DNA from 3 places in the Pseudocitrobacter faecalis genome. Region 1 is predicted to be linked to each of the others. Evidence: predicted binding sites of a transcription regulator. Region 1 holds the regulator's gene; each other region holds the start of a gene.
The links. Region 1 encodes CRP, which controls carbon source genes, mostly activating them, when cyclic AMP is high. Its sites were predicted from a motif close to ATGTGANNNNNNTCACAT; they were not measured.
Positions count from the first base shown of each region.

Region 2: the regulator CRP is predicted to act here: its motif matches at 2,737-2,754, upstream of epd (erythrose-4-phosphate dehydrogenase).
Region 3: the regulator CRP is predicted to act here: its motif matches at 6,255-6,272, upstream of pth (aminoacyl-tRNA hydrolase).

Region 1 is NZ_CBDDNJ010000002.1:4,851,882-4,861,788, reverse strand. Features, by position in the region: gene ACOXYR_RS23350 (biotin-independent malonate decarboxylase subunit beta) at 1-202, opposite strand, end outside; gene mdcC (malonate decarboxylase acyl carrier protein) at 195-494, opposite strand; gene ACOXYR_RS23340 (triphosphoribosyl-dephospho-CoA synthase) at 504-1,370, opposite strand; gene mdcA (malonate decarboxylase subunit alpha) at 1,370-3,025, opposite strand; gene ACOXYR_RS23330 (hydrolase) at 3,275-4,297, shown strand; gene ACOXYR_RS23325 (YheU family protein) at 4,294-4,512, shown strand; gene ACOXYR_RS23320 (phosphoribulokinase) at 4,539-5,408, shown strand; gene ACOXYR_RS23315 (OsmC family protein) at 5,522-5,926, opposite strand; gene crp (cAMP-activated global transcriptional regulator CRP) at 6,229-6,861, shown strand; gene ACOXYR_RS23305 (YccS/YhfK family putative transporter) at 6,910-8,985, shown strand; gene argD (bifunctional acetylornithine/succinyldiaminopimelate transaminase) at 8,978-9,907, opposite strand, start outside.
Region 2 is NZ_CBDDNJ010000002.1:367,807-377,713, reverse strand. Features, by position in the region: gene fbaA (class II fructose-bisphosphate aldolase) at 1-216, opposite strand, end outside; gene pgk (phosphoglycerate kinase) at 314-1,477, opposite strand; gene epd (erythrose-4-phosphate dehydrogenase) at 1,525-2,544, opposite strand; gene ACOXYR_RS02445 (PTS transporter subunit EIIC) at 4,003-5,634, shown strand; gene ACOXYR_RS02440 (CehA/McbA family metallohydrolase) at 5,634-6,842, shown strand; gene ACOXYR_RS02435 (DUF5054 domain-containing protein) at 6,846-8,834, shown strand; gene ACOXYR_RS02430 (glycoside hydrolase family 38 N-terminal domain-containing protein) at 8,831-9,907, shown strand, end outside.
Region 3 is NZ_CBDDNJ010000002.1:1,685,710-1,695,616, forward strand. Features, by position in the region: gene ACOXYR_RS08805 (bifunctional 2-methylcitrate dehydratase/aconitate hydratase) at 1-828, shown strand, start outside; gene prpE (propionate--CoA ligase) at 850-2,736, shown strand; gene ACOXYR_RS08815 (winged helix-turn-helix transcriptional regulator) at 2,815-3,216, opposite strand; gene ACOXYR_RS08820 (aromatic alcohol reductase) at 3,302-4,228, shown strand; gene ychF (redox-regulated ATPase YchF) at 4,289-5,380, opposite strand; gene pth (aminoacyl-tRNA hydrolase) at 5,496-6,080, opposite strand; gene ychH (stress-induced protein YchH) at 6,354-6,629, shown strand; gene dauA (C4-dicarboxylic acid transporter DauA) at 6,669-8,351, opposite strand; gene prs (ribose-phosphate diphosphokinase) at 8,476-9,423, opposite strand; gene ispE (4-(cytidine 5'-diphospho)-2-C-methyl-D-erythritol kinase) at 9,573-9,907, opposite strand, start outside.

The DNA of each region.
Region 1 (9,907 bases):
CAACCACGGCCGGTTGACCGTTGATGGTGCCTTTGGCGACAACCATGCCGTCATCGGCCTGCGGCACGATGCCCTGCGGCCCAAGCCACGGTGAAACAATGCCTTCGAACGGGTCCAGCAGTTCGCGATAGCTGCCGTCATCCAGCAGCGCGTGCGCACGCTGACGTGCTTTTAATTCGATAAAACTGCGGTCATCACGCATAGCTCACCTCCTCAAAGACCTGTTCGATACGAATGCGAGCCACGCCCGGTGTTGCACCAAAATCGTGGACAACCAGCTTGCCGGATGGCAGTTCGCTCACAAGGCTCAGGCGGTTGAACAGCGCTTCCCAACGGGCGCGGCTGTTGTCCACCGAGGTGGTGATATCAATTGTCAGGGTTTTCTCCTGGTCGGCGGTGAATAACACCTCCATATCCCCGGAGCCCACAACGCCTGCCAGTGCTTTGCCGCTTAGTGTGCGGCTGGCAGGCAAAGAGATCGTAATGTGTTCCATAACATCCTCTTAATTCGGTAAATAAGGCGCGGAAGACGCGTCAATACGGTCGAGAAACAGCGTGGCGGCCAGCAGGTCGGCAGCGCCGCCCGGTGAAGCGTTGAGCGCCAGCATTTGTGCATCCAGCTTTGCCAGCGCCTCGCGCCCTTCGGGCTGTGCGGTGCCGCCAGCCAGCAGGACAGAACGCGCGCCGTTTTGCATGGTTTCCAGGCCGTGCATTCCGCTACGCGAGAGCACGCAGGTGTCGCTGAGCGAGGTCATGATCGCCATCAGCGCATCCAGCCTGGCGTGCGTTTCGCTGCTGCCGTTCAGGCGGCTTAAACGAAGCTGCGGCAATGCACGCTGCATCACATGCGGGAAAGCCTGTTGCGCTTCTTCTCTCGCGCCCGGCACTCGATAGCGGTGGGTGGCACGAAGCCCTTTGCTGAACACTTTCGGCGCGACAGCATCCGGCAACATCGCCAGTTTCGCCGCCGTGGTGCTGATGGCTTTCGCCGTACCAGCACCGCCGAGCATCGCCACCGCGCTAACCAGCAGACCCAGCGCCCAAATTGCGCCACGGTGAGTATTTACACCCTGGGTGGCGGCCATCATCTGTTGCTCGCCTTCGCGTCCCAGCCGCCCAATGGTTTGTCTGAGCGCAACATCCGCCGGACGCTGCCAGCTTTGCTGCGCCAGGGCATGAAACGTTGGGGTCAGGCTGTGGGCGGAACGCTCCATCAGCGCCAGCGTCAGGTCGTGATGCGCCCCGCTGCCCCGGCTGTCCACCAGACCGGGTTTCGGGCTTAAACGTGCTTCGTCGACAAGACATTGCGTGGCGGTTCGCGCCAGCCATTCGGCACCGCCTTCAACCTGAATCTGTGGCAGAAGTTTCATTACCAGCTCCGGAATTTCGCAGGTGGGTTGTACAAACCACCGGACCATTCCACCAGGTCGGACACGCTGCTGGCAGCCAGCAGGGAACGGGTGGCGTCGGTACGGCGAATGCCCATATCTTCCGGATAAACCACTTTGCCGCTCTTACGCAGCTCAGCGACGCGTTTGGCGTCAACGCCAAGGCCAATATCGGTAATACCGGCAACGGCGGCGACCATCGCGCGACGCTCTTCCAGGCTTTCCGCACGGTAGAGGTAAGCGATACCTTCTTCGGTCAGCACGTGGGTCACGTCATCGCCGTAAATCATGACCGGCGCCAGCGGCATCCCGGAGGATTTCGCCACTTCAACGGCATCCAGCGTTTCGACGAAGGTCGGTTTCACACCCGCCTGGAAGGTTTCCACCATCTGAACGACGAGTTTTTTACCGCGCTGCATTGGGTCTGGTTCGGTGATCATGTTCAGCCAGGCAGGCGTTGCATGACGACGACCGTGCGGGTCATGGCCCATGTTTGGCGCGCCGCCGAAACCGGAGAGACGACCACGGGTGACAGTCGAGGAGTTGGCGAGGCCATCAACCTGTAACGTTGAACCGATGAACATATCCACCGCGTACTGACCTGCTAACTGGCAGAACGCGCGGTTAGAACGCATTGAACCATCGGCACCGGTAAAGAACACGTCAGGACGGGCGCGGATGTACTCTTCCATTCCCAGTTCACCACCGAAGCAGTGCACACTTTCCACCCAACCGCTCTCAATCGCCGGGATCAGCGTCGGATGCGGGTTAAGCGTCCAGTGTTTACAGATTTTGCCTTTCAGGCCGAGCTGTTCGCCGTAGGTTGGCAGCAGCAGTTCAATCGCGGCGGTGTTAAAACCGATACCGTGGTTGAGTGACTGCACCTGATGCTCTGCGTAGATGCCTTTAATCGCCATCATCGCCATCAGGATGTGTTCTTGTTTAATCAGACGCGGGTCACGAGTAAACAGCGGTTCGATAAAGAACGGTTTGTCCGCAACGACCACGAAATCAATCCACGAACCGGGAATATCCACGCGCGGCAGGTCGCATTCGTCGTCCACCAGTTCGTTCACCTGTGCGATGACGATACCGTCATGGAAGGCGGCCGCTTCAACCAGCGCTGGCGTATCTTCGGTACTGGCGCCGGTGTAAAGGTTGCCTTTGCTGTCGGCTTTAAAACCGGCAATCAGCGCCACGTTCGGGGCCAGGTCAACATAGAGGCGAGAGTAGAGTTCGATGTAGGTGTGAATTGCACCGATTTCCAGCAGGCCATCTTCCAACAGCTGCGAAATACGCAGGCTTTGCGTACCGGAGAAAGAGAAGTCCAGCTTGTGGGCGATACCTTTCTCGAAGATGTCGAGGTGTTCACTACGACCGACGCTTGGCATGATCATATGCAGGTCGTGAACAATCTGCGGGTTGACTTCAGCAAGGGAACGAGACAGGAAATCTGCCTGTTTTTGGTTATTCCCTTCTAATACCACTCTGTCGCCCGGCGCGATCAGTTTTTCCAGCATTGCGACAAGGTCTGCCGTCGGTAGCACCTTGCCCTGCACCGGTACAGACGCCAGGCGGCGCTGTTTCTCGGTGCGTCGCGTGTTCCATACCCGTGCGGGTGTTTGCCCAGATAACATTATTAACCTCCTGATTCAGCGAATCATTTTGATTTGCTTAACACTGAGAAGAGTCTGAACCCTGGTGAGAAAGTCATCAATTAAGCTTAGGAAGGAATCATTAGCTTGAGAGTAATAATCACATGAAAAATTTGTGACGCAGGTCAACCCTAAAAGGAGTAAAAGAGGCTACCACCGCCCATTTTTTTAAACACAATCAAAAAGTGACGGTATAGTAGTCAGCAGATTAAAAGAGAACATCGCAACGTTATGGCCCAAATTACTCCCGCAGAGTTTGATGTCCCGCAGGACGACTCCTCATCCTTTCGTCCGATGCCTGGCATCAGCAACCCACATCTGCAAACTATGCTGCCGAGGCTTATCCGCCGTCGGCTACACTTTACGCCGCACTGGCAGCGCCTCGATTTACCTGACGGCGACTTTCTGGATATTGCCTGGAGCGAAGACCCGATGCAGGCGAAGCACAAGCCGCGTCTGGTGGTGTTCCACGGTCTGGAAGGCAGCCTGCACAGCCCCTATGCGCACGGCCTGATTCAGGCGGCGAAAGAACGCGGCTGGCTCGGCGTGGTGATGCATTTTCGCGGCTGCAGTGGCGAACCGAATCGCCTTAACCGTATTTATCACTCCGGTGAAACAGAAGATGGCACCTGGTTTTTAAACTGGCTGAAGCAGGAACTGGGTGAGGCGCCCACGGCGGCGGTCGGGTATTCGCTCGGCGGCAATATGCTCGCCTGTCTGCTGGCGAAAGAAGGCCACACGGTACCGCTGGATGCAGCGGTGATCGTCTCCGCGCCGTTCGTGCTGGAAGCCTGTAGTTACCATATGGAAAAAGGCTTTTCGCGGGTGTATCAGCGCTATTTGCTCAACCTGCTAAAAGGCAACGCGTCGCGCAAACTGGCGGCGTATCCCGGCACGCTGCCGGTCGATTTACGCCAGCTTAAGCGCGTGCGCAAAATTCGTGAATTTGATGACCTGATCACCGCCAAAATTCACGGTTTCGCCGACGCTATCGACTATTATCGTCAATGTAGCGCCATGCCGTTGCTCAATCAGATAGCGATTCCGACGCTGATTATTCACGCGAAGGATGATCCGTTTATGGATCACCACGTTATCCCTGACGCTGACACACTTCCTGCCTGCGTCGAATACCAGTTAACGGAACATGGCGGCCACGTTGGCTTTATCGGCGGTACCTTCCGGCGACCGCAAATGTGGCTGGAGAGACGTATTCCCGACTGGCTGATGCCGTGGCTTGGAGGTGAAAGATGATCATTCCCTGGCAAGATATCGACCCTGAAACGCTCGATAACCTGATTGAAAGCTTTGTGTTGCGTGAAGGCACCGATTATGGTGAATATGAACGTTCACTTGCGCAAAAGGTCGCCGACGTAAAACAGCAACTACAACGCGGCGAAGCGGTTCTGGTGTGGTCGGAACTTCATGAAACCGTCAACATCATGCCCCGCAGCCAGTTTCGCGGTTAATCTTACCGACTCGGGAGTTGTTCGCTATGTCTGCCAAACATCCGGTTATCGCCGTCACGGGTTCCAGCGGGGCGGGAACCACCACCACCAGCCTCGCGTTCCGCAAAATTTTCGCCCAGCTTAAGCTTCACGCCGCAGAGGTGGAAGGCGACAGTTTTCACCGCTACACGCGTCCGGAAATGGACTTAGCCATCCGTAAGGCGCGCGATATGGGGCGCCATATCAGCTACTTCGGCCCGGATGCCAACGACTTCAGCCTGCTGGAACAGACGTTCCGCGAGTACGGGCACAGCGGCACCGGACAGTCGCGAAAATATCTGCATACCTACGATGAAGCGGTGCCGTGGAATCAGGTGCCGGGAACCTTCACCCCGTGGCAACCTCTGCCAGAGCCAACCGACGTGCTGTTTTTTGAAGGGCTGCACGGTGGCGTGGTGACGCCGCATCACGATGTGGCGAAACATGTGGATTTACTGGTCGGCGTAGTGCCAATCGTTAACCTGGAGTGGATCCAGAAGATGATCCGCGACACCAGCGAGCGCGGTCACTCCCGCGAGGCGGTGATGGATTCCGTCGTGCGCTCAATGGAAGATTACATCAACTTCATCACGCCGCAGTTCTCACGCACACATCTCAACTTCCAGCGCGTCCCGACGGTCGACACCTCTGACCCGTTCGCCGCCAAAGGCATTCCGTCACTGGATGAGAGCTTTGTGGTGATCCACTTCCGCAATCTCGACAATATCGATTTCCCCTGGCTGCTGGCGATGCTGCAGGGATCATTCATCTCGCATATGAATACGCTGGTCGTTCCCGGCGGCAAGATGGGGCTGGCGATGGAATTGATCATGACGCCGCTGGTGCAGAGATTGATGGAAGGGAAGAAGATTGGGTGAACGGTGCGGGCTGGGCCCCTCACCCTAACCCTCTCCCAGAGGGAGAGGGTACCGATTGTGCGGTTTTCTCCCTCTCCCTCTGGGAGAGGGCCGGAGTGAGGGGGGCCGTCAACTTACCCCTCCACCACCTCATAAGAATGGGTAATGTTCACCGCTTTGCCCAGCATCAGCGCCACTGAACAATATTTCTCAGCCGACAAATCTACGGCACGGGACACCGCCGCATCTTTCAGCTCTTTGCCGGTCACTATGAAGTGCAGATTAATATGCGTGAACAGACGCGGCGCTTCTTCACGGCGTTCAGACGTCAATTTAACTTCACAATCGGTCACGTCATAGCGGCCCTTTTGCAAAATAGACACCACGTCGATGGCGCTACAGCCACCCGCCGCCATCAGCACGACTTCCATGGGGCTTGGCGCTTTATCACCTGAGTTGCCATCCATCAAAATCTGGTGCCCGGAAGCCGACTCACCCAGGAAGGTTAACCCTTCCACCCATTTCACACGCGCTTGCATAATTGTCACTCCAGAGTTGCAAATTTATTGTCAGATTACGCGCACATAACAAATCTCGCAACGGAAGTAGACCTGGGTCATGCTGAAGCGAGACACCAGGAGACACACGGCGAAAGCTATGCTAAAACAGTCGGGATGCTACAGAGATACATAAACGTACTGCATGTATGCAGAGGACATCACTTACTGGTCGCGACAATCTTTGACGGCCAACTTCCCAGGTAGAGGGAAGGATATTATTTCAACCAGTGGCGGCCTGATTTATGCCGCTGGCGATAGCTTATAACAGAGGATAACCGCGCATGGTGCTTGGCAAACCGCAAACAGACCCGACACTCGAATGGTTCTTGTCTCATTGCCACATTCATAAGTACCCATCGAAGAGCACGCTGATTCACCAGGGTGAAAAAGCGGAAACGCTGTATTACATCGTTAAAGGCTCCGTGGCAGTACTCATCAAGGATGAGGAAGGCAAAGAGATGATCCTTTCCTACCTCAACCAGGGCGATTTCATCGGCGAACTGGGCCTGTTTGAAGAAGGTCAGGAACGTAGCGCCTGGGTTCGGGCGAAAACCGCCTGTGAAGTGGCTGAAATCTCCTACAAAAAATTCCGTCAGCTTATCCAGGTTAACCCGGATATCCTGATGCGTCTCTCCTCTCAGATGGCGCGCCGTCTGCAGGTGACCTCTGAGAAAGTCGGTAACCTGGCGTTCCTCGACGTAACCGGTCGTATCGCGCAGACGCTGCTGAATCTGGCGAAACAGCCGGATGCCATGACCCACCCGGACGGTATGCAGATCAAAATTACCCGTCAGGAAATCGGTCAGATCGTCGGCTGCTCCCGCGAAACAGTGGGCCGCATCCTGAAGATGCTGGAAGATCAGAACCTGATCTCTGCACACGGTAAAACGATCGTCGTTTACGGCACGCGTTAATCTCGTCTGACGGCGTATTGTTCGCACAATACGCCGTTTTTGTCTCTTATGTGGCGCAGGCTGATTTACCACCCGGAAGTCAACTATGCACTGCGGCAAACGCTGGTGTTATGTTTGCCGGTCGCCGTCGGCCTGATCCTCGGCCAACTTCAACACGGTTTACTGTTTTCTTTGGTGCCTGCCTGCTGCAACATCGCCGGGCTGGATACTCCTCATAAACGCTTCTTCAAACGCCTGATTATCGGTGGGTCGCTGTTCGCTGGTTGCAGCCTGATTGTGCAACTGCTGCTGGCCGATGATATCCCGCTACCGTTTATCCTCACCGGGCTGGCGATGGTGCTGGGCGTTACCGCCGAAATCAGCGCCCTGCACGGGCGATTACTTCCGGCCTCGCTGATAGCCGCCATTTTTACCCTGAGCCTGGCGGGCAATATGCCCATCTGGGAGCCGCTACTTATCTACGCGCTCGGCACGTTGTGGTACGGGCTGTTTAACTGGTTTTGGTTCTGGTTGTGGCGTGAACAACCGCTGCGCGAGTCGTTGAGCCTGCTCTATCGCCAACTGGCCGAGTACTGCGAAGCTAAATATAGCTTGCTGACGCAACATACCGATCCCAATACCGCCCTGCCGCCGTTGCTTAACCGTCAGCAGAAAGTGGTCGATCTGATTTCCCAGTGTTACCAGCAAATGCATATGCTGGCAGCCAATCAACACAATGATTACAAGCGTCTGCTGCGCGCCTTCCAGATGGGGCTGGATTTGCAGGAGCACATTTCAGTGAGCCTGCATCAGCCGGAAGAGGTGCAAAAGCTGGTTGAGCGTAGCCACGCCGAAGCGGTGATTCGCTGGAACGCGCAGACCGTCGCCGCACGCCTGCGGGTCATGGCCGATGATATTCTCTATCACCGCTTCCCGACGCGCTTCAACATGGATAAACAAATTGGCGCGCTGGAGAAAATTGCCCGTCAGCATCCGGATAACCCGGTCGGGCAGTTCTGCGCCTGGCACTTCAGCCGCATCGCCAAAGTGTTGCGCGCGCAGCGCCCCCTTTATCCGCGAAACCTGATGGCCGACAAAGAACGTCGCCTGCCCCTGTTCCCGGCGCTGAAAAGCTATCTGTCGCTGAAATCGCCCGCGCTGCGTAATGCTGCGCGCTTAAGCGTCATGTTGAGCATCGCCAGCCTGATGGGGGCGGCGCTGCATCTGCCAAAACCCTATTGGATCTTAATGACCGTGCTGCTGGTGACACAAAACGGCTACGGCGCGACACGCGTGCGTATCTTCCACCGAGCGGCAGGCACGCTGGCGGGGCTGGTGATTGCCGCCGTAACGTTGCACTACCATTTCCCGGAAGGGTTTGCGCTGACCGCAATGCTGGTGATCACCCTGATAAGCTATCTGATTATTCGCAAAAGCTACGGCTGGGCGACGGTCGGTTTCACCATTACGGCGGTGTACACCCTGCAATTGCTGACGCTCAACGGCGAGCAGTTTATCGTAGCGCGTTTCGCCGACACCATTATCGGCTGCCTGATTGCTTTTGGCGGCATGCTGTGGCTGTGGCCGCAGTGGCAAAGTGGCCTGCTGCGCAAAAATGCACACTCCGCGCTGGAAGCGGATCAGGAAGCAATACAGTTAATTTTGAGTGACGACCCTCCTGCCGAAAAACTGGCGTATCAACGTATGCGCGTCAATCAGGCGCATAACGCCCTGTTTAACTCACTCAATCAGGCAATGCAGGAGCCGGGCTTTAATACGCACTATCTGGAAGATATGAAACTTTGGGTGACGCACAGCCAGTTCATCGTTGAACATATCAACGCCATGACCACGCTGGCGCGTGAGCACGATACGCTCTCACCGGAGCTGATGCAGCGTTATCTGGAATCGTGTGAAGTCGCCCTGCAACGCTGTCAGCAGCGGCTGGAGTATGATGAATCGGGCAGTAGCGGGGATGTGAACATCATGGAGTCACCGGATACGCTGTCCCACGGGCCACTCAGCACCATGGAACAGCATCTCCAGCGTGTTCTGGGCCACCTCAACACCATGCACACCATTTCGTCGGTGGCATGGCGTCAGCGGCCACGGCACGGTATCTGGCTAAACCGGCATATCAACTGACGACTTTCGCCACCGCCTGTGCAAAGCGCGTCATACCCTCGTCGATATCTTTCTCTTCCACCACCAGCGACGGCGCGAAACGCATCACGTCCGGCCCGGCGTTCAGCACCATGACACCGGCATCAGCGGCCGCATAAAGGAATTCACGCGCGCGGCCTTTATACGGTTCTTTCAACTCCGCGCCAATCAGCAGGCCCATTCCGCGAATATCGCTGAAGACATCATACTTCGCGTCGATATCCTGCAAATGCTTCACGAAACGTTCGCGTTTGGTATGAACGCCATCGAGTACGTCAGGCGTATTGATAATATCGAATGCCGCCCCTGCCACGGCGCACGCCAGTGGGTTACCACCGTAGGTCGAGCCGTGGGAGCCAACATGGAATGCGCTGGCAATCTCTTCGGTGGTGAGCATGGCGCTAATCGGGAAACCGCCGCCCAATGCTTTCGCGCTGGTGAGGATATCCGGCGTCACGCCATAGTGCATGTACGCGAACAGCGAACCAGTACGCCCCATACCGCTCTGCACTTCATCAAACACTAACAGCGCCTGATGCTTATCGCACAGATCCCGCAGCCCCTGTAAAAATTCCGGCGTAGCGGCCAGCACGCCACCTTCACCCTGAACAGGTTCCACCACAATCGCGCAAGTATGGTCGTCAATCACCGCTTCAACCGCGTGCAAATCGTTAAACGGAACATGGACGATATCCGCCGGTTTCGGGCCAAAGCCATCGGAATATTTTGGCTGACCGCCGACGGAAACCGTAAACAGCGAGCGACCATGGAAAGCGTTGTGGAAAGCAATAATCTTGCTTTTGTACGGGCTATGACGCGTGGAGGCGTAGTAACGCGCCAGTTTAAACGCGGTTTCGTTGGCTTCTGTACCGGAGTTCATGAACACCACGCGCTCGGCAAAGGT
Region 2 (9,907 bases), 4.5 Mb from region 1:
TTTACCTGCGATGAATGCTGCGCCACCGTTGGAGAACTGAACGATAACCGGTGCTTTAACTTTCGCAGCGGTTTCCAGAACGGCGTTGATGGAGTCGGTGCCCACGCAGTTTACTGCTGGCAGTGCAAAGTTGTTTTCTTTTGCTACCTGGAACACTTTCTGAACGTCATCACCAGTGATAACACCAGGTTTTACGAAATCAAAAATTTTAGACATGTTTACGAGTCCTATCTGTATCTTCGGCCGTTAGAAAAAGAAGCGCGAGCTATGTAGCGCGCTGAAAAACAGGCGGGTTTCCCCGCCTGCTCAAACATTACTTCTTAGCGCGCTCTTCGAGCATTGCAACTGCTGGCAGTACTTTGCCTTCCACGAATTCGAGGAATGCGCCACCGCCAGTGGAGATGTAGGAGATTTTGTCAGAGATACCGAACAGGTCGATTGCAGCCAGAGTATCGCCGCCGCCTGCGATAGAGAACGCTTCGCTGTCTGCGATAGCGTTAGCCACGATTTCAGTACCTTTACGGAAGTTCGGGAATTCAAACACGCCAACCGGGCCATTCCACAGGATGGTTTTCGCGTTTTTCAGGATCTCAGCTAACTGCTGTGCAGATGCGTCACCGATATCCAGGATCTGCTCGTCTTCTTTCACGTCAGATACGGATTTCAGCGTCGCTGCTGCCGTTTCAGAGAACTCAGTTGCCACGCGAACGTCAGTCGGAACCGGAATATCGCAGGTGGTCAGCAGACGTTTGGCTTCATCAACCAGGTCAGCTTCGTACAGGGATTTACCGACGCTGTGGCCTTGAGCGGCAACGAAGGTGTTCGCGATACCACCACCAACGATCAGCTGGTCAGCGATTTTAGACAGAGAGTCCAGAACGGTCAGTTTGGTCGACACTTTAGAACCACCAACGATAGCGACCATCGGACGAGCCGGTTCTTTCAGTGCTTTACCCAGCGCATCGAGTTCAGCAGCCAGCAGCGGGCCTGCACACGCAACGTCAGCAAATTTGCCGATACCGTGAGTAGAAGCCTGCGCGCGGTGAGCGGTACCGAAAGCATCCATTACAAATACGTCACACAGTGCAGCGTATTTTTTGGACAGTGCTTCGTCGTCTTTTTTCTCGCCTTTGTTAAAGCGAACGTTCTCCAGAACAACCAGTTCACCCGCAGCAACTTCAACGCCGTCCAGGTAATCTTTAACCAGACGTACCGGGTTAGACAGTTTGTCTTTCAGGTAATTAACAACCGGCAGCAGAGAGAATTCTTCGTTGTACTCGCCTTCGGTCGGACGACCCAGGTGGGAGGTTACCATCACTTTCGCGCCTTGTTTCAGGGCCAGTTCGATGGTTGGCAGAGAAGCACGGATACGCGCGTCGCTGGTTACTTTCCCTTCTTTAACTGGTACGTTCAGATCCGCACGGATAAAAACACGTTTACCAGCAAGATCCAGATCGGTCATCTTAATTACAGACATGGTGAATCCTCTCGTTGATTCTAAAGTTTTGCAGACGCATTCGCGTCCTACCTGAAACCTTGTGCGGCCATCGCTAACGTAGTGTCGAGCATTCGGTTAGCAAAGCCCCATTCGTTATCGCACCAGACCAATGTTTTGATCAGGTGCGCTCCACTCACTCGCGTCTGCGTGCCATCGACAATGGCGCTGTGCGGATCGTGGTTAAAATCTGTTGAGACCAACGGTAATTCCGTATAGTCAACTATACCATGAAATGCATCCCGTGCTGCTTTTTGCAGCAACTGGTTGACTTCATTAGCGTTTACCGGATTTTTTACCGTAACGCTAAGGTCGATTGCCGTGACGTTAATCGTCGGTACGCGCACCGCAATCGCTTCAAAACGGTCGTTAAACTGCGGGAAAATACGTGTAATCCCTGCGGCAAGCTTCGTATCCACCGGAATGATCGACTGACTGGCTGCTCGCGTGCGGCGCAAGTCAGGGTGATAAGCGTCAATCACCTGTTGATCGTGCATGGCTGAATGAATGGTCGTGACCGTTCCTGACTCAATGCCCCAGGCATCATCCAACAATTTTATAATGGGAATTATGCAATTCGTGGTACAGGAGGCATTGGAGACAATGTAGTGTTCAGGGCGTAACGCATCATGGTTTACGCCATACACCACCGTTGCGTCGAGATCGTTGCTACCGGGATGTGAAAAGAGCACTTTCTTCGCGCCTGCGACGATATGGGCTTCGCCATCAGCTCGGCTACCGTACACACCGGTACAATCGAGCACCACATCAACCGACAGTTCACGCCAGGGCAGCGCGTTAATCTCGCGCTCATGCAGTAGACGAATGCTATCGCCGCCGACAAACAGCTGTTCCCGTTCCTGGCGCACATCCCAGGCAAAACGGCCATGGCTGGTGTCATATTTCAATAAATGTGCGATGCCCGCAGCATCCGCCAGTTCATTGATTGCCACCACGGTGATTTCCGCACGGCGTCCGGATTCATACAAAGCACGAACCACGTTACGCCCAATGCGACCGAAGCCATTAATCGCTACGCGTACGGTCATAGGTCTCCTGCAAGGTCATCCCAAAGCAATGTGGCTGACAGAGTAATGCAGCAATTCATTCCGGGAAACCTTACCTGCCACAAACAGTGACTGATTGGTCAAATGTCGAACACTTCAACAACTGAAACGCTTCAGCCAGAATAAGCGAAAGCTGGAATAAAAGGAATGATTGTCCAGACAAACGCACCAGGAATCTGACATACATCACATTTCTACAGGAATAATTCACAGCGTTATGCCAGAACAGGTTGAGCGATGGAATAAAGAGCGAGTACGGATTCAGACTGTCTCTGAATGAGTGATTAGGCGAAATGAAGGGTAAAATTTGCGTGTCGATGCGTCAGTCATCGACAGGTGCAACGGCGCGGGGACTTTTTCCGTGCGGCTCCTTGCACTGGATAAAGAAAACCCCCGTCGTTGCGGTATAAATACAGGCAAACTACGGGGGTGATCCATGACTCTCCACAGGTCTAGGATAGCCGCTGACGCTTGCCGCTTCAAGCAGGATTTGCGGTATGGATATTCTGAAATTCGCAGTATTGATGGTTGTACTTCATTTAATTGTATCGTCAATGATACATCACGATTTACAACCCTCTTTGGTTAATCGCGTTATAAATACGCAGAGCGAAGGAGGGATGCCACACCGCTATTCTTAAACTTGAAACTGGCTAACGTTGCCCCTTGATTAGCCCCGCCTCGGCGGGGCTTTTCTAAAATATCACTTATTTCTAATAATATCCGAATTCAGACATTCTAAATAAAAGCGATAAATAACAAGCGCGAGTAAAATTTATCTGTTGGTGAACATTCATCGACAGGTGCAACGGCGCGGGGACTTTTTCCGTGCGGCTCCTTGCGCTGGATAAAGAAAACCCCCGTCGTTGCGGTATAACTACAGGCAAACTACGGGGGTGATCCATGACTCTCCACAGGTCTAGGATAGCCGCTGACGCTTGCCGCTTCAAGCAGGATTTGCGGTATGGATATTCTGAAATTCGCAGTGTTGATGGTTGTACTTCATTTAATTGTATCGTCAATGATACATCACGATTTACAACCCTCTTTGGTTAATCGCGTTATAAATACGCAGAGCGAAGGAGGGATGCCACACCGCTATTCTTAAACTTGAAACTGGCTAACGTTGCCCCTTGATTAGCCCCGCTTCGGCGGGGCTTTTCTTAGGCATAAATAAATACACAAGAAATATAGATATTATCAATATTTATTTATCGCTGCCCCTGTCACAAAATCCAGTTTTTACGATGATAAACTCCCCTCTTGTTTTTTAAATGCAGCAACCATGCGCCTGCATGATGGCTAATAATTATTAGCACCATCAATAAAAATCCCCTTAATTACATTTACATAATAAATATAAAAATTCAGAAGGTCGCGAATAAAAACAGAGGAATTCATCCGATTTATCGTCGGACGAAATATTCACAAGGATAATTTATGAAGCAGCAGATGCAAATGATTGGCCAGGCCATGTTGGTCCCCATATCAATTATCACCATCGGCTCCATGTTTATGGGCTTTGGCAGCGCCTTCACCAATACAGAAACCCTTGCGGCGCTGCATCTCTCCTCGCTTATCAGCAAAGGTTCGCCAGGATACATCACGTTTAGCGTCATGAAAGCCACTGGCGATGTGGTTTTTCGCAATCTTCCGCTCTTTTTCTCCATTGGCGTCGCGTTCGGGTTGGCGAAGAAAGAGAAAGCCTGGGCCGCATTTTCCGGCGCGGTCTGCTTTATGGCAATGCACTACATCCTCAACACGCTGCTGGATTCCCAGGGCATCAGTGCGCAAACCACCACCGCTGACTGGTTTATCACTCAGCAGCACATGACCCCCGTCTCTGCCGTGCAGAAGGCCTCAATCTATACTACCGAGCTGGGCATGTTCACCTATCGCATGAGCGTTTTCGGCGGAATGGCGGTTGGCCTGACTACCGCCTGGCTGCACAATCGCTTGTATAACGTGAAGCTGCCGCTGGTGCTCTCATTTTTTGCCGGTACGCGTACGGTTCCTATCGTGACGCTGGTTGTCGGGGCGCTGATGGGCGTGCTGCTCTATTTCATCTGGCCGCCTATTGGCTGGATGCTGGCGCAGTTCAGTAAAATGATCGGCGATTCCGGTCTGTTTGGCACCTTTATTTGGGCGATTGCTGACAAATCGCTTCTGCCCGTAGGGCTGCACCATCTCATCACCACGCCTATCCGTTTGACCGAACTCGGCGGAACAATGGAGATTTGCGGCAATCTGGTTAGCGGCACCACCAATATTTATATGGCGCAACTGGGCTGCGAATCCTCACACGAGCTACTGGTACGCGGTTTTCAATCTGGCCGCGTGGTGATTCACTTCGGTGCGCTCCCCGGTGCTGCGCTGGCGATGTACCACTGCTCACGCTCAAGTCATAAAAAAGTGGTTGCCGGCTTACTGCTCCCTGTCGTCGCGACCATGATGCTGTTTGGCATTACCGAGCCCATTGAATACACCTTTTTGTTCGTCGCGCCATGGCTGTTCTACTTTGTGCACGTACCGCTGACCGGCCTGATTTTTGTTTTGTCGGAAATGGCGAATATTTCCGTGTATGGCGGCTGCCTGAAGGACATTCTTCCCGTTCTGCTCCAGCCGGATAAACTCGATATGTGGGGCTACCTGTGGCTGACCCCACTCTTCTTCGCCGTTTATTATTTTTTATTCCGCTATCTGATTACGCGTTTCAACGTAATGACGCCAGGGCGTGAAGAGTACTCCGCCGCAGACGAAGATGTGAGGTTATTCAGCAAGCAAGATTTTAAAGACAAAGTGAATGCCAGCACGCCGCAATCCCCTCTTTTCGCCCAGCAGATTATCGATGCCCTGGGCGGCCCGCACAATATTTCGCAGTTTGATAACTGTATTTCCCGGCTGCGTGTTGAGGTCATTGACCCCTCTCGCGTCGCCAGCGATGACGTCTGGAAAAAAAACCTGCGCGCGAAAGGCGTTGTTCACGTCAGTGAGAAAGGTCTGCAAGTCATTTATGGTGCCGAAGTGGTGATGATCGCCGGCGATTGCAAAGAACTGCTGGGGGAGGCGTAATGGGATCCACTACCCTGCATCAATCCGTTGTGGTTCATCCTTATGACGAGAAACAGCTCAGGCCCGTTACCTTTGAAATCGATGGCGAGGTTGAGCGGCTGATTATCAACTACCGCTTTAGTGAAGGTAACGTGGTGGATCTGGGCCTCGCTCGCGGCGATGACATCATTGGCTGGAGCGGCGGCGCGCGAAAAGAGCTGATTATCAGCGAATCATTCGCCACGCCAGGCTATCTCCACACGCCCATTAATACAGGAACCTGGTCCGTTCTGCTCGGTTTGTACAAAATTCGTGGCGAATGCCGCATCGATATCGACATCACACTCCAGCGTAAAACAATGCGCTGGCTGACGGGCGATACGCATGTTCACTCTGAACACAGTGATGGCAAGCTTTCTGTCGATGCGTTAATTGAGCGCGCGATGAGGCTGAATTTCGATTTCCTGTGTCTGACCGATCACAATACCACGTCGCAAAACCGGCTGATCACGGGAATGAACGCACCTCTGACCCTGATTCCGGGTATGGAGCTGACCACCGATCGCGGGCACGTTAATTTTCTTGGCCTGACGCAGCCCGTTGAGCGCTTTCTTCCCCATTTCAGCGAACAAGATATCACGGCCAAAATGGACGAGGCTCGCCGTAACGGCGCACGCATTGGTATCAATCACCCTTTCTGTCACTACTGCCCCTGGATGCTGCCGTTTCATGGCCACGACTGGCTGGAACTGTGGAATGGCCCCTGGGATGGCACCGGCAATGAAATGACCTTCCAGTACTGGTTACAGTTGCTCTACGACGGCATCAAAATGCCCGTCACCGCAGGCAGTGATTTCCATAAAGAAAAAGGTCAGATTCTGCCGCGCATCCGCGTACGGGCGCACAGCGCAGAGCGGGAGGACATCCTGCAGGCACTTGAACGTGGACAAAGCTATCTGCAAAGCGACAGTGAAACCCAATTAAACCGCTTTGTCATGGGCGACGCCAATATCGGTGATATCTCTGACAGTGCCCTGCTTCAGGTCAATCTCGATACCCATCCCGACAACCAGGTTCTGCTTTACACGCAAAAGAAAATCCACCTGCTTAACAACCGTAACGGCCACATCAATCAGGAAGTGGATTGCAGCCAAAGCTCATTTGCTTTTCTGCGAGTCAATCGCGACCAGACGGCCCAGTTGATTACCAACCCCATTTTCAGGGAGTGAAAAATGAAACGTGTACACGTTATCTATAAAACGCATCTGGATATCGGCTTCACCGATTTTGCCGAGGTGATTGAAGATAAATATCTGAATGACTTTATTCCATCGGTCATTAACCTGGCGCAACAGGTGAACCGCAACGGGCAAAAAAACTTTATCTGGAGCTGCGGCTCCTGGCTTATCCATCGCTATTTCCAGAAGGCCGATCGCACGTCTCAGGCGCGCCTCACCGAGGCAATTAACCAGGGTGATATCGTCTGGCATGCGCTGCCGTTCACCACGCACAGCGAGCTGCTGACGCCACAATTGTTGCAGCACGGTCTCTCTTATAGTCAGGCGCTGGATGCGCGCTTCGGGCGTCGCACTATCGCCGCGAAAATGACGGATGTTCCCGGCCATCCGCAAACGCTGGTCCCCTGGCTTGCTGATGCAGACGTGCGTTATTTGCATCTTGGCGTTAACCCGGCCTCCTGCCCGCCCGATGTGCCGCCACTGTTTCTGTGGAAATATGGCGATCGTAGCCTCATCGTTAACTACTCCTTCGGCGGCTATGGCAATGAAACCTGGTGCGAAGCGCTGGATGAACTGTTGGTCTTCTGCCATGCAGAAGATAACTGCTCGCCGCCCTCGGCAAGCGATGTATTGCAGCTTATCGATCGCTACCGGGAGCGCTATCCGGAGGCGGAAGTCAGCGCGTCAACACTCGATACCTTCGCCGCGCGTCTGGAAACTATCCGTCATACGCTGCCGGTAATTGAAGCCGAGATGGGCGATACCTGGAACCACGGTATCGGCACCGACCCGGCGAAAGTGAGCCGCTACCGCCGGCTGACAAACCTGCTTGCATCAATGCCGCAGCCCAACCCCCAGGCGCTGGATGCACTGCTTATGATCCCGGAACACACCTGGGGGATGGATCTCAAACTGCATCTTGGTGATTACAGCCACTATCTGCCCGAGGAGTTTGACAGCGCGCGTAAAGCCGACCACGTGACCGACCCGTTGCCCGAGAAATACGCCTTTATTCAGCAATTTGTTGATAAATTACCGCATCGCAAAATTCGGGGATATTGCCATTTTGCTCGTTCCTGGCAGGAGCAGCGAAACTATCTGGAAAGCGCATTTATCCATCTTCCCGATGCGCTGGTGCAGGCAAGCCAGCCCGTTCCCGTTGAGGTAAAAGGTGACGTTACGGTTTCTCGCACATTCCACTTTGGTGATTACACCCTCTCTCTGGCGCAGGACGGTAGCCTGGCGGCGTTGCAAATTGAGGACGCCGAACAGCTTCAGGCTCCCTTTGGGCGGCTGATTTACCGCCAGGTGGGTACACAGGAATACGATCGGTTCCGCGCGCGCTATATGCAAAACATGGAGGTGACCTCCGTCTGGTCGCTCTCCGATTTCACCAAACCAGGCATGGAACTCTATTCTCAACCAATCACCACGCAACAGGCGGAGTTCACGCTACATCAGACACGCTGGCGTGAAGATGATGAAGCCTGGTACTTACAGGCGATAACACGCCCGATGGCAAGCGACAACCTGATCATCCGCCTGCCAGAGGAGATCCGCATCGAGTACCGCTTTAGTAAAACTCACCACGATGTCACCCTGCGCGCCAGTATTGTTGGCAAACAGGCTAACCGCCTGCCGGAAGAGATCTGGCTGCAACTCGGCCTTGCCGACACACAGTACAGCCAGTGCCATAAGCTGGGCTACCCGCTGAACTGGCATAACATCATTAAAAATGGCAACCGTAACCTGCACGCAGTTGAGTCAGCCAACAGCCACCACTGGACGCTGGAACCCGTCGATGCCCCACTGCTGGCGCTGTACGAACCCCGCGTACTCTGTTTTAACGATCACCCACTCACCATTACCAGCCTTTATGGCCAGCTTTACAACAACATCTGGGGAACCAATTTCCCAATGTGGTATGAAGAAGATATTCACGCTGAATACCGACTGCGTTTCCATAGGGGGGAAAGCGAATGAGCGACACTCGCACCATCCACGCGGTATCGCACACCCACTGGGATCGTGAATGGTATTTCTCGACGCTCGATACCCAACTGTTTGCTCTCAAGGCCTTCAGCGAATTAATCGAGGCGCTGGAAAACAACCCGCGTTTCGTTTTTCATCTGGATGGGCAAAGCTCAATTTTCGATGACTTCGTCCGTCTCAGACCCGAAATGACCGAGCGCGCCCGAGCGCTGGTTGCCCAAAAGCGCTTGCTGATTGGCCCCTGGTACACCCAACCAGACCTGTTCAACATCTGCACTGAATCGCTGTTCCGCAACCTGCGCATCGGTATGCATCATGCTAAACAGGCGGGTTACTGCATGCAGGTGCTTTATTTGCCCGATACCTTTGGCAGCCACGCGCAACTCCCGCAAATCGCCCACGCGTTTGGCCTACCCGCCATTTTGCTACGTCGTGGGTATGATCCCAACGTGATGGGCCCGACAGAGCTGAGTTGGGAGGCGCTTAACGGCGACACGGTGACCACCGTCATCACGCCGTTCGGCTATTCGCTGGCGCACCCGGAACGCGGCGGCCGCTGGCGAAATTTCTCACGCCACCATCTGGATGAAGAGACCTTTCCACTGATCGCGCGAATGAAAACCTTAACGGCGTCAGAGGATCTTCTCTGCCCGATCGGCGGCGATCAGGTCAGTTGCGATGCGGATTTTGAAAAGCTCATCAACGCGATCAACCTTCACAGCCAGGATCGCTGGGAAGTGAGCAGCTACGAACGCTTCTTTGCCACATTAGACGGCAAAACGTTACCGCACTGGCGCGGGGAGTTTCGCATACCACGCTTCGCGCGCGTGCACAAAAGTATTGGCTCATCGCGCTACGACATCAAAAAAGCCAACTTCGATGCCGAAGAGATCCTGACCCGTCTGGCGGAACCAATGCTGGCGATCGCCCGTTTAAACGGCATCGCCCACGGTGATGCACTGCTCGAACAGGCGTGGCGCTGGCTGCTGGAAAGCCACGCACATGACAGCATGGGTGGCTGCAATAGTGACGAAACCAACCGCGATATCCTTCACCGCTGCCGC
Region 3 (9,907 bases), 3.2 Mb from region 1:
CGTACCTATCGGCATGCCCCGAATACCGGCACGCGTAAATCCTGGGCGGCGGGTGACGCCACATCACGCGCGGTGCGGCTGGCACTGATGGCGCAGACGGGCGAGATGGGGTATCCCACGGCGCTGACCGCCAAAACCTGGGGCTTCTATGATGTCTCATTTAAAGGGGAAACGTTCCGCTTCCAGCGCACTTACGGTAGCTACGTGATGGAGAACGTGCTGTTTAAAATCTCCTTCCCGGCAGAGTTCCACTCGCAAACAGCCGTGGAAGCCGCGATGACGTTACATCAAAAAATGGTCGCGGCGGGGAAAACAGCGGCGGATATTGAGCGCGTGACTATTCGCACGCATGAAGCCTGTATTCGCATCATCGATAAAAAAGGGCCACTTACTAACCCCGCCGACCGCGATCACTGCATTCAGTACATGGTCGCCATCCCGCTGTTGTTTGGCCGCCTGACGGCAGCAGACTATGAAGAGAATATCGCCAGCGACCCGCGCATTGATATTCTGCGCGCTAAAACCCATTGCCACGAAGACCCGGCCTTTACCCGCGATTATCACGATCCGCAAAAACGCTCAATTGCCAATGCCTTAACCGTCGAGTTTTCTGACGGTAGCCGCTTTGAGGAAGTGGTGGTGGAGTATCCGATTGGCCACGCCCGTCGCCGTGAAGAGGGGATCCCGCTGCTGATTGAGAAATTTAAAACCAACCTGGCGCGCCAGTTCCCGGCGCGTCAGCAGCAACGCATTCTGGAGGCCTCCCTGGACCGTCAGCGTCTGGAGCAGATGCCGGTCAACGCGTTCCTCGATCTGTTCGTCATCTGATCCGTTCAGAAGGAGACTTCGATGTCTTATGAGACGTTCTATCAGCGGTCGATTGACGACCCGGAGGCATTCTGGGCCGAGCAGGCTCGGCGCATCGACTGGCAAACGCCGTTTACGCGCACGCTCAACTATGACAACCCGCCGTTTGCCCGCTGGTTTTGCGGCGGTACGACTAACTTATGCCATAACGCGATCGATCGCTGGCTTGCCACACAACCGGAGGCGCTGGCGTTGATTGCCGTGTCGGCGGAAACCGGTGAGGAGCGAACATTTACTTTCCGCGAGCTGCACGCCGAGGTGAATCGCACGGCAGCGATGCTGCAAACGCTTGGCGTCTCCCGCGGCGACCGGGTGCTGGTGTATATGCCGATGATCGCCGAAGCGCATATTACGCTGCTGGCCTGCGCACGCATTGGCGCGATTCACTCGGTGGTGTTTGGCGGGTTCGCCTCGCACAGCCTGGCGGCGCGGATTGATGATGCGCGTCCGGTGCTGATCGTCTCTGCGGATGGCGGATCGCGCGGGGGCAAAGTGATCCCTTATAAAAAACTGCTCGACGATGCCATTTCGCTGGCGGAACATCCGCCAAAACGGGTGCTGCTGGTGGATCGCGGGCTGGCGCCGATGCAGCGTGTGGCTGAACGTGATGTGGATTACGCGACGCTACGTGAGCAGCATCTCGATGCCCTGGTGCCGGTTGTCTGGTTAGAATCGAGCGAAACCTCCTGCATTCTCTACACCTCCGGCACCACCGGGAAACCGAAGGGCGTTCAGCGCGATGTCGGTGGTTATGCCGTGGCGCTGGCGACGACGATGGCGACGATTTTTGGCGGTAAAGCGGGCGGTGTGTTCTTCTGCACCTCGGATATTGGCTGGGTGGTGGGGCATTCGTATATCGTTTATGCGCCGCTACTGGCGGGCACGGCGACGGTGGTTTTTGAAGGTACCCCGACCTGGCCGGATTGTAGCGTCTGGTGGAAGATCGTTGAAAAGTATCAGGTTAGCCGAATGTTTTCGGCACCGACCGCTATCCGTGTGCTGAAAAAATTCCCGACTGCGCAAATTCGCAACCACGATATATCGTCGCTGGAAGTGCTGTATCTCGCCGGGGAACCGCTGGATGAACCGACCGCCAGTTGGGTGACCGAAACGCTGGGCATCCCGGTCATCGACAACTACTGGCAGACGGAATCTGGCTGGCCAATTATGGCCATTGCCCGCGAGCTTAGCGATCGCCCAACTCGTCTTGGCAGCCCTGGCGTGCCGATGTTCGGCTATCACGTTAAGCTGCTCAATGAACATACCGGCCAGGAATGCGCGGCAAATGAAAAGGGCATGGTGGTGATTGAAGGGCCGCTGCCGCCGGGCTGTATTCAGACCATCTGGGGCAATGATGAGCGTTTCGTCAATACCTACTGGTCGCTGTTCGAGCGCCCTGTGTACGCGACCTTTGACTGGGGGATTCGGGATGATGACGGTTATTACTTTATCCTCGGGCGCACGGACGATGTGATTAATATCGCCGGACACCGCCTCGGCACGCGCGAGATTGAGGAGAGCATCTCCGGCTACGGTAACGTCGCGGAAGTGGCGGTAGTGGGCGTAAAGGATGCGGTAAAAGGGCAGGTTGCCGTGGCGTTTGTTATTCCTAAACAGGGTGATAGTCTGCTGCTACGCGATGTGGCGCAGGAGGAAGAGCAGGCAATCCAGCATCGGGTGGATGACCAGATTGGTCATTTCGGACGACCGGCGCGAATTTACTTTGTTTCACAATTGCCGAAAACGCGATCCGGCAAAATGCTCAGGCGTGCGATGCAGGCGATTTGTGAGGGAAGAGACCCGGGTGATTTAACCACGATTGAGGATCCGAATGCGCTGGTGGAGATAAGACGGGCGCTGGGGGAGTGAGGGTAGATTGTGAAAATCCACGCGAGTGCGTGGATTTTTTCAGGCTGTAGGAGTCGTCAGATTGTCATCGTACGTTTCTTAATTGCCGTCATACTTTTCCCTGGCAACCCTGAAATTATCAGTGGATGTGATGATCCACGACCACAATGGCAACATCTGCAGAAGCATCTCTTTTCCCATAACCGTAATCGCGTAAACCACTCTTGGCAATTTTTCCTGATAATCACAGCGAGAGATAAGCCCATCCCGCTCAAGATGCCGTAGGGTTCGGGTCAGCATTCTTTGAGTCACACCCGTAAGATTGCGTCGTATCTCGCCATAACGAAGCGCGCCGCCAGTACCCAGAATGTGTAACACTCCCAGCGACCAGCGATTACCAACATGGGCAAGGATCTCACGCTTCAAACCTTCATCGTCGTGGCTTAATTCGTCGCAAAATTCTTTTGAAAACTTCAGCAATGCTTCCTGTTCAGACGTCATCCCGCCTCCGGTATCATTCATGTGCCTAATTGAGCCAGACCCTGTCAGATGTCAGGATGAGCCTGTACTACGACAGGAGACAAGCATGAAGCGTGAAAATAAATCTGTAAATACAGTGCTTATCCTCGGCGCGGGGGAACTCGGCATCCAGGTTATCCGGGCGATGAGTGACAAAGCTCAACATGGGCAGGTGAAAATCAGTGTGTTACTCAGAAAAGAGGCGGCTAACGCCATTTCAGGCTCGCGTAAGGATAGGCTTGATGAGCTAATGAAACTGGGCGTGACGGTCGTCATAGGGGATCTGGAGAAAAATGATTGTTCAGAGCTGAGTAAGATCTTTGCTTCTTTTGATGCGGTTATCAACTGCAGTGGTTTTGTCGGAGGGCCGGGCACGCAGATGAAGGTGACGCAGGCGGTATTGGACGCAGGCGTAGAACGCTATTTCCCGTGGCAGTTCGGCGTAGATTATGATGTCATCGGCAAAGGTAGCGGACAACAGGTATGGGATGAGCAGCTTAACGTTCGCCATCTGCTGCGGGGGCAGAACGCAACTGAGTGGGTCATTGTTTCTACCGGTATTTTTACCAGCTACCTCTTTGAGCCCAGTTTTGGTGTCGTTGATACCCAAAGAAAAACGGTTTATGGCCTGGGTGACTGGCAGTATGCAATCACGCTGACTACCCCTGAAGATATCGGTCGGCTGACGGCAACGATATTCTTTCATCAACCCGCTTTTCGTAATGAGATTGTCTATATCGCCGGGGATACGCTCACCTATAATCAGTTGGCTGATTTAATGCAGGAGCACTGGAAAACAGAAGTAAAAAGAGAATTACGCGTCAGAAAACAGCTTCAGGATGAGGTGCGCGATAATCCTGATGATGTGGGCGCAAAATACCGGCTAGCTTTCGCCAGACCTGACGGCATCGCGTGGGATAAAAAAACAACTTTCAATTATCTGCACGCTATCAACACGACCACGGCGGCGCAGTGGCTCATAAAGCAGGCATGACATTAAAAAAATCCACGCATTCGCGTGGATTTTTTATGACATTGATGAGAACTAACTGTCTTAGACGTTGAACAAGAAGTTCATCACATCGCCATCTTTCACGATGTAATCTTTCCCTTCTGCACGCATTTTGCCGGCTTCTTTTGCACCCTGTTCACCTTTATAGGTGATGAAGTCTTCAAACGCGATGGTCTGGGCGCGGATGAAGCCTTTTTCAAAGTCGGTGTGGATTTTACCGGCTGCCTGCGGTGCCGTCGCGCCGACAGGAATTGTCCATGCGCGCACTTCTTTCACGCCCGCAGTGAAGTAGGTTTGCAGGTTCAACAGGGCGTAACCTGCGCGGATCACGCGGTTCAGGCCCGGCTCTTCAAGGCCCAGTTCCTGCATGAATTCGTCGCGCTCTTCGTCGTCAAGCTCGGCGATATCAGATTCGACAGCAGCACACACCGGAACGACCACAGAACCTTCGGCAGCAGCGATTTCGCGCACTTTATCCAGGTATGGGTTGTTCTCGAAGCCGTCTTCGTTGACGTTAGCGATGTACATGGTCGGCTTCAGGGTCAGGAAGCTCAGGTAGCGGATAGCGGCTTTATCTTCGTCGCTTAAATCCAGCGCGCGCAGCATGCCGGCGTTTTCCAACTGCGGCAGGCATTTTTCCAGAGCCGCCAGTTCCGCTTTTGCATCTTTGTCGCCGCCTTTGGCTTTCTTCTGCACACGGTGAATCGCGCGTTCGCAGGTATCAAGGTCAGAGAGCGCCAGTTCGGTGTTGATAACGTCGATATCTTCTGCCGGATCCACTTTGCCGGAGACATGGATGATATTGTCGTTTTCGAAGCAGCGAACCACGTGGCCAATCGCTTCCGTTTCGCGGATGTTGGTCAGGAACTGGTTGCCCAGACCTTCACCTTTGGACGCGCCTTTTACCAGGCCTGCGATGTCGACGAATTCCATGGTGGTTGGCAGGATGCGCTGGGGTTTAACGATCTCAGCCAGCTGGTCCAGACGCGGGTCGGGCATGGGTACAACACCGGTGTTCGGCTCAATGGTACAGAACGGGAAGTTCGCCGCTTCAATACCTGCTTTTGTGAGCGCATTGAACAGGGTGGATTTGCCCACGTTAGGCAAACCGACGATACCGCATTTAAATCCCATGTTTAAATCACCTTAATCTTTTGATAATCAACCTGTTAGAGATAACAGGTATCAGAAAAGTAAATAACTCTGCCTATTATACACGGCATGCGGCAAAAATGCCGCAGTTCAACGGTTATTGCGCCTTAAAGGCGTGCAAACGGTTGGTGGCTTTGGTTAAGCCATCCTTCAGCCAGATTTCCGTACAGCGGGCTGCTTCGTCTACCGCTTCGTCGATCAGCTTCTGTTCAGATGCCTGCGGTTTGCCGAGAACAAAACCGACAACTTTGTTTTTATCGCCCGGATGGCCAATTCCAATGCGTAAGCGATGAAAATTGGGGTTATTACCCAGTTTGCTGATGATGTCTTTCAATCCATTATGGCCGCCATGACCACCGCCGAGCTTAAACTTCGCCACACCCGGGGGTAGGTCGAGTTCATCGTGCGCCACCAGAATTTCATCCGGATTAATACGATAGAACGTTGCCAGCGCGGCGACGGCTTTGCCACTCAGGTTCATGAATGTGGTTGGCACCAGCAGACGCACGTCTTCACCCGCCAGATTAATGCGCGAGGTGTAGCCAAAAAACTTACTTTCTTCTTTCAGCGGGGCACGTGCGCGCTCCGCCAGCAAATCGACATACCAGGCACCCGCGTTATGGCGCGTCGCAGCATACTCTGCGCCGGGGTTAGCCAGGCCGACAATCAGTTTAATCGTCACGTTATTATTCCTGCACTGGTCGTATTTCTGGCGCGTAGTTTACGTGGTGATCGCGCACTTGACAAAAATAAGCGCCCAAAGCGGCAAAAACTGAATAGTTCATTCGGGTGACCATTCGGACTTGATGTAATTCAGTAACTTAAATGTAAAGTTTTGTTGCGTTAATGTTCGTAATTGCGATCACCATCGCACAAATTGCCAAAAGTGGTGTCTATACTTTACACACAAGGAGAAGGGATATTTCCCTTAAGCCCAAAAGCTCGGAGGTGACATATGAAACGTAAAAACGCTTCGTTACTCGGTAATGTGCTCATGGGTCTGGGCCTGGTCGTGATGGTCGGCGGTGTCGGCTACTCTATCTTAAACCAGTTGCCACAGTTCAATTTGCCACAGTTTTTCGCGCACGGTGCTGTGTTAAGCATCTTTATCGGCGCAATCCTCTGGCTTGCCGGGGCGCGTGTCGGCGGACACGAACAGGTTTGCGACAGATACTGGTGGGTACGCCACTATGACAAACGTTGTCGCCGCGACAAACGCACCAGTCACTGATATCTGATAAAAAAAATGGCTCCAGAAGGAGCCATTTTGCTATTTGATATCGGCCAGCGCCGCTTCTTTGTTCGGGAAGAAGGTCAGACGACCAGGAATCGGTTTGATTCCGGCACGCGCCATCGTGCGCAGCGGCTGGAATTCCATATTCGACACCCGCAGTTCACATCCCTCCGGTAATTTCCCAACGAAGCGCTGAAAGGCATCCAGGCCGCCTGCATCCAGTACCGGCACGGCGTCCCACTTCAGCACTACAATGCGTTTACCTGCAATACGTGATTCCAGATCGGTAAACAAATTTTCGGCAGCGGCGAAGAACAGAGGGCCGATCACGCGAAGTACCAGTACATCATCGGGTACGTCTACATTCACCGGCGACAGGCGGGTCATCTGCGCGATACGGCGCATAAACAGCAGCGATGCCAGCACGATCCCGACGCTGATGGCGATAACCATGTCGAACAGCACCGTCAGCGACATACAGATAAGCATCACGATGATGTCATCTTTCGGCGCGCGGCGAAGCAGGTTAACCACTTTATGCGCTTCACTCATGTTCCATGCCACCATCAGCAGCAGGGCGGCCATCGCTGAAAGCGGCAGCCAGGAGAGCAGCGGTGCGAGGATCAGCAGCGCCAGAATAACCAGTATCGCGTGGATCACCGCAGAAACGGGTGAAGTTGCCCCGGCACGCACGTTGGCGGCAGAACGGGCGATGGCGGCGGTGGCGGTGATGCCACCAAAGAACGGCGCGGCAATATTTCCCAGCCCCTGACCAATCAGTTCACTGTTGGCTTTGTGCTTGGTGCCGGTCATACCGTCGAGCACCACGGCGCAGAGCAGAGACTCTATCGCCCCCAGCATCGCCATTGAGAAGGCGGCAGGCAGCAGGGCGCGTAGCGATGCCCAGCTTAGCGTGAAGTCTGAACCCGGCATATCCCATGGCAGCACCAGTTGCGGCAGCAGTTGCGGGATGCCATTACCCTGCGAACCATCCGCCAGTACGTAGTGGAACTGAGAGCCGATAGTCGCGACGTGACCGCCCAACATGTTGACGATAAACATGACCAGGCAGCCGGCAATCAGCGCGGGCAGGTGGCCTGGCAGGCGAATGCCAAGGCGTGGCCAGAAAATAAGCGTGCCGAGCGTGACGATACCAATCGCCGCATCGCCAAAATTGGTGGTAGGCAGCGCCATGAACAGCGCGCCGACCTTTTGCAGATAGTGTTCCGGCACGTGCGTCAGTTGCAGACCCAGGAAGTCTTTAATCTGCATTGTCCCGATGGTGATACCAATACCGGAGGTAAAGCCCAGCGTGACAGAAAGAGGAATGTATTCGATTAAGCGGCCAAAACGCGCAAGGCCAAAAAGAATCAAAAATACCCCGGACATCAGCGTGGCGACCAGCAGCCCGGCGAGGCCAAACTGTTGTGATACGGGATAAAGGATAACGACAAAGGCGGCTGTTGGCCCGGATACGCTAAAGCGGGAGCCCCCGGTTAGGGCAATAACAATCCCTGCAACGGCAGAGGTATACAGGCCGTACTGTGGCGCCACGCCGCTACCGATTGCCAGCGCCATCGCCAGCGGGATAGCAATAATACCGACAGTGATCCCGGCGATAACATCGCGTGTAAAGCGGGATACGGTGTACTTCTCTTTCCAGCACGCATCGATGAGAGCGCGGAAAGGCATCACCTGTGAGGAGAAGATTTTATTCACAATAATGTTTCATCCGTGAGCGCATCATCTGTCATGTGAATGGCAGGTGAAGGAGGCATAGGTCATACAAATAGTTACTATAGACAAAAAAACCCGCCGCAGCGGGTTTTTTAACCAGGTTCGATTAGTGTTCGAACATGGCAGAAATGGATTCTTCGTTGCTGATACGACGAATCGCTTCGGCCAACATCCCGGACAGGGTCAGTGTACGAACGTTAGGCAGCGCTTTGATTTCATCCGACAGCGGGATGGTATCGCAGACGACCACTTCGTCGATAACTGAGTTGCGCAGGTTGTTTACCGCATTGCCAGAGAAGATCGGGTGGGTTGCGTAAGCAAATACGCGTTTTGCACCACGTTCTTTCAGGGCTTCAGCTGCTTTGCACAGTGTGCCGCCGGTGTCGATCATGTCGTCTACCAGAACGCAGTCACGGCCAGCAACGTCACCGATGATGTGCATCACCTGAGAAACGTTCGCACGCGGGCGACGTTTGTCGATGATAGCCATGTCGGTATCGTTGAGCAGTTTTGCGATGGCGCGAGCACGAACAACGCCGCCGATATCCGGGGAAACCACAATCGGGTTGTCCAGATTCAGTTGCAGCATATCTTCGAGCAGGATTGGGCTACCGAATACGTTATCTACCGGTACGTCGAAGAAGCCCTGAATCTGTTCAGCATGCAGGTCAACGGTCAGTACGCGGTCAACGCCGACGCTGGACAGGAAGTCAGCGACAACTTTTGCCGTAATGGGTACACGCGCGGAACGCACGCGGCGGTCCTGACGGGCATAGCCAAAGTAAGGGATAACGGCTGTGATACGGCCTGCGGAAGCACGACGCAGAGCATCAACCATAACAACCAATTCCATCAGGTTGTCGTTGGTGGGAGCACAAGTGGACTGGATGATGAAAATATCACCACCGCGTACATTTTCGTTAATTTGTACGCTGACTTCACCATCGCTAAAACGACCGACAGCGGCGTCGCCAAGAGAAGTGTACAGGCGGTTGGCAATACGTTGTGCTAGTTCCGGGGTGGCGTTACCAGCAAAAAGCTTCATATCAGGCACGAGAAGAACCTCAGGCATGCGTCCATTGGTGGAAAGAATCAGCCAAAAACTGTGCGGGCCAGGCTATATTCTTCCCAGGCGGTGTATTAAAGAGCGCGATGCAACGTCTGGAACAGGGTGACGTTGTCACCGAAACTCAGCTTGCCCGGCTAAAGCATGGATTGATGGAGTGGAGAAAGGTTGACACCCTTAGCCACAAAGCCATTAAACCATTCCGGGGCTTGCTCCAGCACCTGACGAGCAGCGAGTTCTGTGTCGAATTCAGCAAAAACACAGGCCCCTGTGCCAGTCAGGCGCGACGGCGCGTATTCTAACAGCCAGGAAAGCACCTCATCAACCTCGCGAAAACGTTTTCTTGCGATAACCTCGCAATCATTGCGAAATTCACATTTTAATAACGTGTCTATTGACCTTTTGGGCGTATTCCGGGGCAAATCTGGATCCTTAAAAATCACTGGCGTAGGAATACTGACGCCAGGATGAA